3 regions of the Arthrobacter sp. TE12232 genome follow, and region 2 is predicted to be linked to each of the others. Evidence: riboswitches for the same ligand, from Rfam matches in the RefSeq annotation. Region 2 holds a riboswitch; each other region holds the start of a gene.
The links. A riboswitch is a leader RNA that binds a small molecule or an ion and turns the genes downstream of it on or off. The one in region 2 is predicted to bind cyclic di-AMP.
Positions count from the first base shown of each region.

Region 1: it holds a riboswitch for cyclic di-AMP, as region 2 does, so the genes downstream of both, ACVWZ7_RS07125 (NlpC/P60 family protein) here and ACVWZ7_RS20035 (hypothetical protein) in region 2, are expected to answer to the same signal.
Region 3: it holds a riboswitch for cyclic di-AMP, as region 2 does, so the genes downstream of both, ACVWZ7_RS08000 (aggregation-promoting factor C-terminal-like domain-containing protein) here and ACVWZ7_RS20035 (hypothetical protein) in region 2, are expected to answer to the same signal.

Region 1 covers NZ_JBSSFK010000001.1:1,627,866-1,631,128, forward strand. Annotated here, with positions in the region: gene ACVWZ7_RS07120 (HNH endonuclease) at 1-273, opposite strand, end outside; gene ACVWZ7_RS07125 (NlpC/P60 family protein) at 495-1,253, opposite strand; cyclic di-AMP (ydaO/yuaA leader) riboswitch at 1,549-1,718, opposite strand; gene ACVWZ7_RS07130 (M23 family metallopeptidase) at 1,856-2,674, opposite strand; cyclic di-AMP (ydaO/yuaA leader) riboswitch at 2,679-2,892, opposite strand; gene ACVWZ7_RS07135 (metal-dependent transcriptional regulator) at 3,043-3,263, opposite strand, start outside.
Region 2 covers NZ_JBSSFK010000001.1:4,481,672-4,484,934, reverse strand. Annotated here, with positions in the region: gene ACVWZ7_RS20045 (response regulator transcription factor) at 1-62, shown strand, start outside; gene ACVWZ7_RS20040 (sensor histidine kinase) at 55-1,062, shown strand; gene ACVWZ7_RS20035 (hypothetical protein) at 1,192-1,866, opposite strand; cyclic di-AMP (ydaO/yuaA leader) riboswitch at 1,871-2,069, opposite strand; gene ACVWZ7_RS20030 (hypothetical protein) at 2,247-2,501, shown strand; gene ACVWZ7_RS20025 (hypothetical protein) at 2,537-2,974, shown strand; gene ACVWZ7_RS20020 (cation:proton antiporter) at 2,971-3,263, shown strand, end outside.
Region 3 covers NZ_JBSSFK010000001.1:1,825,489-1,828,751, forward strand. Annotated here, with positions in the region: gene ACVWZ7_RS07995 (HAMP domain-containing sensor histidine kinase) at 1-1,406, shown strand, start outside; cyclic di-AMP (ydaO/yuaA leader) riboswitch at 1,588-1,747, shown strand; gene ACVWZ7_RS08000 (aggregation-promoting factor C-terminal-like domain-containing protein) at 1,747-2,553, shown strand; gene ACVWZ7_RS08005 (hypothetical protein) at 2,735-3,196, shown strand.

The DNA.
Region 1 (3,263 bases), 2.9 Mb from region 2:
CGTGTGGGCTGCCTTGCCGCAGTACGCGCAGTGGTGGGCATCGCGGCGGAGCACGCCGCGGCGGCTGACCGCCGTCATCGTGTTGTACCGCGGCCGGATGTAGCGGTTCAGGAGGATCACGGACGGGCGGCCGAGAATGTCCTGCGGGCCGACAACGGGGTCGTCCCCTTCAGCCACCACGCTGGCCTTTCCGGTCAGGACAAGGACGAGCGCCCGGCGGAAGGTGATGACCGCCAGCGGTTCATATCCAGCATTCAGAACGAGAGTGCGCATCCGCATACCTCTTCACGGCCGCACCCGCCAGGGGCACGAGGGCCGGCTGCCCTGTGCATGGTCGGGCTATGGATCGACAAGACAAGAGTAAACACTCAACTGCCAGATCACCGAATGTTTTTTCGGCGGCGCGGCCTCCTGCGCGGAAAATTCATATCCCGGTAACACGAAAGACCCCCGCCTCAAGAGGCGGGGGTCTTTGAAAGTGCGGGGGCTTGTGCCTAGCCGCCGACGCGGATGAAGACCGGGCCGGAACCGACGTTCACGCTGTAGAGAGCGGTGGTGCCGCCGTTCCAGCCGCCGTGGACTGCCATGCCGTTGCCGACGTAGACAGCGATGTGGGCCATGCCCACGCCACCGTTCTGGTAGTAGGCGAGGTCGCCCGGACGAGCTTCGGCGGCGCTCACGGTGCGGCCGAGGGACAGGTAACCTGCCGGCCAGCCGTGGTAGTGGATACCGGCCGCGGCCAGGGCGTTGGTGGCAAGGGCGGTGCAGTCCTGCGCCACGCCGAGCTGTGCGTAGGCAGCGGCAGCGATGGTTGCACCGGCGCCGCTTCCGATTCCGGCGGGGGCCAGGGCAGCTGCGCCGCCGTTGACGCCGGCCTGGGCGCCGCCGGCCTGGGTAGCTGCGGCGGTCTGGACCTGCACGACGGGCTTGGGAGCCTCGACGACGGGAGCCGGCGACGTGGTCACGGCGGGCTTCTCGTAGGAGATCGCGATGGTGGAAGCAGCCGAAATCGTGGCCGGAGCCGACGACTGGACTTCCAATGCGGAAGCGGAGGTGGATTCGCGCTGAACATTGGTCTCAGCAGCGTTGGCTGCGATTCCGCTGGTCAGAACCAGACCGGAAGCTGCGGCGATGACCGCGGCCTGACGGCCCATGCCGCCGGCGTTGTCGCCGACTGCCTTGGCAATAACAGCCAGCGAGTTGGTCTTGGTGACCTCGGCGCGGTGCCGTGCAACGGTTGCACGAGTAGTCATTAAGTTCTCTCTTTCGTGATCCTTGGACCGCGCGTTTTTGGGCGCGGACTGAGGACGCTCCGGCATCTTGGGGGTACGCCGGATCGCCCCGAAATGGGTTACTTAGCGAAGGGTGTACTGCGAAGACGCGCCAAAAGCGGAAACTGCATGCTGTCCGGACTCGGTAGAGAATGAGCCAGCGGAACGTGATCCCATCCGGGCGCCGGCAAGGGCGGCACGTGATGTGGAAGTCAGCGGGCTCAAAAGAGCCGCGCCAGTGCGCATACGCGCAGCATTGTGGCGTGAAGACACGAAAGTAGCCTCTCCCAATGCCTACGAGGTGAGCTGTCGGATTCGGATGGGAGTCACCCGGCCGCGCTGCTTCCTGGGAAGCGTTGCGACTTAACCCCTAGGCCTTCTTTCGAAGGCCAAAATTGGTTCCCCCGCCCCTGCCAGACGATGTAATGCGAACGGACCTTGAGCGGTGGCAGAGCTAGGCAATCCACTCAAGAGCGCCAACTTCGGAAAAGTTGGCGTGCTTCAAACCCTACAGGACTCCGGACTCAATGTCACATTCAGATCACGGCGTGTCACGGGAATTTGAGAGCTCTCCATCGTCTTTATTAGAGCCAGCCGAGGGGGTCAACAACGTCGCCGTTGACCATCACTTCAAAGTGGAGGTGGCAGCCCGTGGAGGCGCCGGTGGTCCCGCTCAGCGCGACGATATCGCCGCGGGAGACCTTCTGGCCGACCTTCACCGAGGACGAGGACAGGTGGTTGTACGTGGTCTCCAGACCGTTGCCGTGGTCAATGACCACACGGTTGCCGCCGCCGTAGGGGTGCCATCCGTTGAAGGTCACGGTGCCGCTGGCGGCGGCGTGGACCGGCGTGCCGCACTGGGCGGCGAAATCCTGGCCGCGGTGAAACTCCCCCGGGCCGCCCGTGATGGGGCTGACACGGTAGCCGAAGGGCGATGCCGTGATCAGCTGGTCCAGCGGCGGACCCAGCGTGCCGGCTGAAGCCGCGCGGGTAATGCTGCCGACGGACTGGGCGCTCAGCAGTTGCTTGAGCTTCCCGTCCGGGTCGCCTTTGGTGGCGATGGCCGTCCGGCTGAAATCAAGCTTTGCGGCGGCGGCAGCCGTGACGTCCGGCTGTACTGCGGCCGAGACTGCGGATCCGTCGGTGTTCGAGGCCATGACGGGACTCGTGACGGGGACCGTCACCGTGAGGACCAGACCGGTGGCGGCCAGCGCGATTCCGGCCTTCTGCCCCACGCCGCTGGCGGCGGCAAAGTCCGTTACCTGACGGAACGGGCTGCGGCGGCTGCGGCGCTCGTCGCGGTGTGCGTCACGCGGGCGTTCGGCCGTATGCGCGACGACCGGGCGCGGCTCCGGAGCGGGACCGGTCGCGCGGCGACGGCCCCTGGCGGTCTGGGTGGTCAAGAACGGTTCCTCTCTGAGAGCCTGCGAAGTTAGCTGTCGGATTCGGGTCAGAGAGATCAAAGACCCGGTCCGCCGTTGCAAGCACCCGGTCACCGAGGCGTCCTTAGGGGATCGTTCGATGGAAGCTGCTTGCCGCTGACGGACTTCACCCCAAGGCTGCCGAAGAAGCAGCCGATAGTGGTTCCCCCGCCCCTGCCAGGAGGTGGTTCTGCGACTGATCCGCTGGCAGGGCTCGGCTTCGGATCAGGTAACGCTTTGGTATCGGTACAGGGCACTAACTATAGGTGATTAAGCCGCTCGGTGATAAATCCGTGATCGCGTTTGTGCAGAACTCATGGGTCGTCCCATGACGGTGACGTTTTGGCTGGTCAGGCGACTGTTACAAAGACATGCGCGGCAACCTCTGGCGGCAGCTCCAAGGCGCCCTCGATATCCGGGACCCGGACCGAGATGTACTCCCCCACCCGCTCCAGCGAGACGAGCGCACCGGGGCGGATTCCGCCCTCATCGAGCTGGGCCAGAAGCTCCGGTTCCACCTGGATGGGCTCCGCGAGCCGGTTGACCGTGATCCGCGAATCCGCACCGTAGC
Region 2 (3,263 bases):
CCAAGGCCGTCATCCGCACCGTGCACGGCGTCGGCTACCAGATCGGCGATGCCCATGAGTAACGGCGGGGGCGCCGGCGAAACCCCGGACCACTCCACCCTGCGCAAGGCCTCCCTCAAAGTCGCCTTGCGGATCAGCGCCGCCTGCGCGGTCATGGTCCTCGGACTCCTCGCCGCCACGGCGCTGTACCTCGTCAACCAGCTGGCCCATCCTGAAGTTCCGCGTTCGGCATCGGCCGGGGCGGCCTACGCCTACCTGGATTCCCGGGACGTGCTCGAAGCCATGCTCATCGCCGGGGTCGCGGGAATCGTGCTGGCAGGCATCGTCGGATGGCTCAGCGCGCGCAGCGCCATCCGCCCCCTCGGCGACGCCTTGGCCCGGCAGCGGCGCTTCGTCCAGGACGCCAGCCATGAACTGCGCACTCCCTTGACCATCCTGGACACCAGGATCCAGCTTGCCCAGCGCAACACCGAGCCCGGCTCCAAACAGGCCCAGGACCTGGCCCGGATCCGGGAGGACGCGGCGACGCTGACCGGGATCGTCAACGAACTGCTCCTCGCGGCCACCACCGACGCCCCTGACCGCTCGGCAGCGCCTGCCGACCTCGCCGACACCGCCTCCGGCGTCGCCGAAAGCCTTCGGCTGGTCGCGGAGCAACGGGACGTGCGCCTGGACTTCTTCGCCGTTGCCCGGCCGCTGGCCAGGATCGACGCCAACGCCTTGCGCCGCGCCGTCCTGGCCCTGGCGGACAACGCCCTCTCCCACACCCCGCCGGGCGGCCGTGTGACCATCACGACGGCGATCGAGCAGAACCGCGCGGTCATCACCGTGGCGGACACAGGGACCGGGATCACCGGAGTGGACCAGGCCCGGATCTTTGACCGCTTCGTGCGGACCGCCAGCACCGGCGGAACACAGGGACAACGGAGCTTTGGCATCGGCTTGGCCCTGGTCCGGGAGATCGCCGTGGCTGCCGGAGGCGCCGTCGAGGTTGCCTCCACCGGCGACGCCGGCACGGTCATGAAGATGACGCTTCCGCTCGCCGCGGGCAAAAATGACTGAGAGACCGGGGGAATCCGTGAGAATCCGGACAAGGGAAAGACCGGCGATCGCTTGCCCCCAAGGGAAAATCGATCGCCGGTCTTTCCGGATTGGGTGGCCCCGGGAGGGGCCGTCTGGCCCGTGCGGGGTTTAGGCGCGGACGAAGGTCACGCCGCCGGTCGCGGTGAGCCAGGACAGCGGGTGCACGATCGTCTGGTTGGCGCCGTTCATGCCGCCGCTGATCACCTGGCCGTTGCCGGCGTAGATGCCGACGTGGCCGGACTGGACCACCATGTCACCGGGCTGCGGGGCCGCCACAACGGTTCCGAGGCCGAGGAAGGCCCGGGGCCCGATGTCGCCGACGGGCTTACCGGCCGCGCCAAGGGCCTTTTCCACCATCGCGGTGCAGTCCTGGGTGATGCCCAGCTGGCTGTATGCGGCAGAAAGCATGATGGCGTTGCGGCCACCGGCGGGCGCCGCGGCCGGGGCGGCCGCCGGAGCTGCCTGCACCTGTACGGACGGCGCCGCGGCCGCCTTGGGTGCTGCTGCCGGCGCTGCTGCGGGAGCAGCGGCAACGGGCTTGGGCTGTTCGATGACCGGCGCGGCGACAGAGCTTACTGCGGGGCGGTCGAAGCTGATCTTGACGCTTGAATCGGCGCTGACGGGCGCGCTGAGAAGTCCCTTGACGTCCGCGGCGGAGGCCGGGGCGGAGTCCCGCTGCACGGGTGCCGGGGCTGCGTTGGCGGCCATTCCGCTGGTAAGAACCAGGCCGGATGCGGCGGCGAGGACGGCGGCATGGCGCGCAAAAGTATTGATTGAAGACATGGATGTAGCCTCTCCCAATGCCTGCGAGGTGAGCTGTCGGATTCGGATGGGAGTCACCCGGCCGCACTCCGGGGCCCGTCGTTGCGGGCACTGTGCGGCTTCACCCCAAGGCCTGCGTATCAGCAGGCCAAAAGTGGTTTCCCCGTCTCTGCCGGTCGTTGGTGCGAGTTACCCCCGGGCCGCGGCAGAGTTAGGCAATCGGCTGGGGAGCGCCCGTATCGGAGACAACAGGCACTTATCCACCGTAGCGCGAACCGCAGGCGAAAGTCACATTCAGGTAACGGCCGCCACAGTGCGGTCCGGCAGTTGCCCATAGGGCGGTGCAGCTTTTCGACCATAAGATGATGCCATCAGCACCACCTTGGAAGCGGAGGCCCGAAATGAACAGCCACTGTATCGCCATCTGCCAGTTGAGCAACCAGCCCCAGGAGGATTTCGACGTCAATACCGAACTGCTGATCCTCGACGGCCCGGACGTCCATGTGTCCACATGGGATGCGGAGCCACGGGACGGCGGCTTCGACGAACACGTCCTGAACGACCGGGTGGACGCCCTCGGGTTTATGGTTGTCAACGACTGGGCATTCCTGGACGGCAAGGCCTACGCGGTGGTGGAACGGCGGTCAGGAACGTAGGCGCGCTGCCCCCTCCACGGGACTAGTCTCATTCCATGACAAAGGATTCGGACAAGGGCCATGAGGGCGACCAGGTGTTGTGGCGCGGGGAGCCCGAGGAACACGACTATCCGGCCGCCGGTCGTTATCTCTCGCTGCTCACCGATGACGCACGGGCCGCCGTCATCGTGGAGTCGTTGCGCCTGGCGCCCGTAACCCACCACGTGGCCAAAGACATCCTGCGGGCCTCAGGCCTGCCGCTCCTGACCCGGGACAACCCCCATGTGGCCTCCGACCTGGCCAAGATTGCCGACGGCCGCCCGCTCTCCCCCGTCCTCCTGGTCCGCGGGGACCTCGACGCCGGAGTCGCGGCCCAGATTGCCGACGGCTATCACCGGGTCTGCGCCTCCTACCTCACGGACGAGAACACCGACATTCCGGTGAAGCTTGTTGCCCCGATTGGCCCGGGGCCGTCCCGCAGTCTCGAGCCATGACCTTCCTGACCCTGGCGCTGATCGCCGTCGTCGCCCTGGCTGGTCCCCTGCTCGCGCTGCCGGTGCACTGGCGGCTGCCGGTGGTACTGGGCGAACTGCTGGCCGGGATCGCGATCGGACGGACGGGCCTGGGCCTGGTGAACCCGGCAGATCCGACGTTCAGCTTCCTGGCCAACATCGGGTTTGCACTGATGATGTTCGTGGCCGGAACCCATGTTCCCGTGCGGGATCCCCAAATCCGCTCCGCCCTCGGCAAAGGCACCCGCCGCGCCGTGGCGGCCGCCGCGGC
Region 3 (3,263 bases), 2.7 Mb from region 2:
TCGAGGCCCGGGGGCAGGGCGTCGGAACGCTCAACGCCCGCTTGGCGGACGGCGAGGTCAGCAGCGCCGGATTCCTGGCCGGGGACGCCACCCGCAAGAGCCTCTCCCCCGACGACAACGCCGTCCTCCTCACCCTGGCCCCGAACGGTGTGCCGGTGGACCGGACGCTCTCGGCCGGCGCGTACCGGCTCATGGCCGTGCGTGCACCGTATGGCGACGTGATTGTCACCGGGCTCCCGCTGGCGGAAAAGCAGGACACCCTGGCCTCGCTGGTGTGGACCATGGTGGTCGTGTCCGCAGGCGGGCTGGTGCTGATCGGCCTCGCCGGCACGGCGGTCATCCGGCGGACCATGAAGCCGCTGGAGCAGCTTTCCGAGGTGGCCACCAAGGTCTCCCGCCTGCCGCTCGACGCCGGCGAGGTGGCGCTCGGGGTGCGTGTCCCGGCGTCGGCCGCCCACCCCGGCACCGAAGTGGGCAGCGTGGGCTACGCGCTGAACCAGATGCTGGACAACGTCTCCAACGCCCTTGAGGCGCGGCAGGAGAGCGAAATGAAGGTGCGGCAGTTCGTCGCCGATGCCTCGCACGAACTCCGCACTCCGCTCACGGCCATCCGCGGTTACACGGAGCTGATGCGGATGACCGAGCACTTCACGCCCGACGGCGAGAAATCCCTGGCCCGCGTCCAAAGCCAGTCCGAGCGGATGACCACCCTGGTGGAGGACCTGCTGCTGCTGGCGCGCCTGGACGAGGGGCAGCCGCTCAAGGTCGCCGACGTCGACCTCACCCAACTGGCCGTCGAGACCGTGAGCGATGAGAAGGTCATGGCCCCGGACCGGATCTGGCAGCTGGAACTGCCGGATGAGCCGGTGGTGGTGCGCGGCGATGCGGCCCAACTCCACCAGGTCCTCGCCAATCTCCTGTCCAATGCGCGCAAGCACACGGCACCGGGGACCAAGGTGGTCACGGGCGTCATGCGTTCGGCGGACGGCAGCGCCGTGGTCACTGTGACGGACAACGGCAGCGGCATCGCCCCCGAATTCGTCGGCCGAGTCTTCGCCCGCTTCGCGCGGGCTGACGCGTCGCGCACCAATCCGGCAGCCAGCTCCGCAGGCAGCCCTGCGGCAGCGACGGCGGGGGCCCGGTCCGGGTCCGCTGCCCGCGGCGCTTCCGGCTCTTCTACCGGTCCTCTTTCCGGCTCTGCTTCCGGCAGGTCCGGGGGTGCAACCGGCAGCAATGGCAGCGGATATGCCACCGCGGGCGCACCGACGTCCGAGGGCACCAGCGGGCTGGGCTTGTCCATTGTCCAGTCGATCGTGGAGGCCCACGGGGGGACCGTCGAGGTCACGTCCCGACCAGGCCGGACGGAGTTCGCTGCACGGCTCCCGGCCGTACCGCCGTCGGCGTAACCGGCACCGGGGCTACAGGGTCGGCTACCGGCACCCGCGCGGGGAATCCCGCGCAACGCGACACGCCGCCCCTGTGACCGCCGTTACCCAAATGTGACTTAAGCCCAGGAGTCCTGTACCGTTTTTCGAGTGCGGCCTCCATTTGTGCCGCATATCCGGATGGACGCCAAACTCTGCCGCTTCCCGGATTCCGCTGGACCAGGCAGAGGCGGGGGACCCAGAGTTCCCGGGCATTCTGCACACATGCGCCCTTGGGGTGAAGCCGACACGTGATATTCCGTGCGGCCGGATGACCTCATCCGAACCCGACAGCTAACTCCGCAGGCGTTGAGAGGCCATCATGACTGAATTCCAGGTACAAACGCGCCCTGACGGCGTTTCACATTCCCGCGCCGGCAAGTCGCGCCACCGTGCCGCACCGGCCCCGCAGGCGTCCGCCCTGTCGCGACTGGCCACCGGGCTCGGCATCACCGGACGCCGCGCCGCCGTCGTCACCGCCGCCTGCGCAGTACTCGTGGCAGGCGGCGCCGCCGCCAGCCAGGCCGCAGAGCCCGGCAGCTACGGGGCGACTGTTGCGAGCTCCCAAACGGCCACCACGGCCGATCCCCTGGCCAAGCTGAACTTTGAACGGGTCCAGGTCGCCGCGCCGGCAGCTGCAGCACCCAGCGGCGCGGTACCTCAGATCTCGGAGGTCAAGCCCGCCGAAGCACCGGCACCCGCCCCCGCTGCCGCTGCTGCCCCGGCCGCGCCGGCCCCGGCGGCAGCACCGGCGCCCGCTCCCGCAGCAGCCCCCGTTCCCGCAGCGGCTCCCGCGCCGGCGCCGGCGCCGGTCGCCATCGACGACCCCGCCGGGGCACAGGCCTACGCCGCGGCCCAGCTGGGCAGCTATGGCTGGGCACCCGGCCAGATGCAGTGCCTGCAGAAGCTCTGGACCAAGGAATCGGACTGGAAGACCACCGCCACGAACGCCAGCAGCGGCGCCTACGGCGTGGTCCAGTCCCTGCCCGCCTCGAAGATGGCGAGCGCCGGCGCGGACTACATGACCAACTACCGGACCCAGATCAACTGGGGCCTGAACTACGTCAAAACGCGGTACGGCTCCCCCTGCGGCGCCCTGAACTTCCACCTGTCCCACAACTGGTACTAACCCGGCACCAGCCAGCAGCGCCCATGAGGCCCCGGATCCATCGTGATCCGGGGCCTTCGCGTATTTCGGAGAACAAGGTTTTCTCAAGGTCGGGGCGGGAGGCTTGGGCACCGCTGCCTCCATTCACCAAGTACGCGGGGTGCCCGCTCCAGGGCACGGAATCAAATTCCAGGAGCACAACATGAAAAAATGGGCAATTCCGGCGGTCCTCGCGGCCGCACTCTTCGTCGGCGCCGGACCGGCCGGGGCGGTGCCGTCGGGACCTCCGCAGCCCGCCGATCCAGCCACGTTCACATTGGATAATTGTGGCTTTCCGGTCACGGCGCAGCTCACCGGCAAGTTCAAGAACATCGCGACGCCTGCCGGCACTGTCATCAGTACGTCGCCAGGACTGAAAATCACACTGACGGCCAACGGCAAGACCCTCAACTACGTGATCACCGGTACCAGCCGCTACACATTCCTCAGCGACAGCGTTGAGGTAGTCTCCACGGGAAGGAATCTACTGCTGCTCCCCTCGCCGGACGGCCTGTACCTGACCACCGGCAACGTCAACTACGCCCTCAACCTGGACAACTCGGAGCTGAGGAGGTTCAGCGGACCGGGCACTGCAGCGAACGTTTGTCCTCTGCTGGCTCCCTGACGGACCAACCGGGGGCAGTGCACCACCACCGCGTTGTGGGCACCGCCCCCGGTTATCTGTCCGGAGC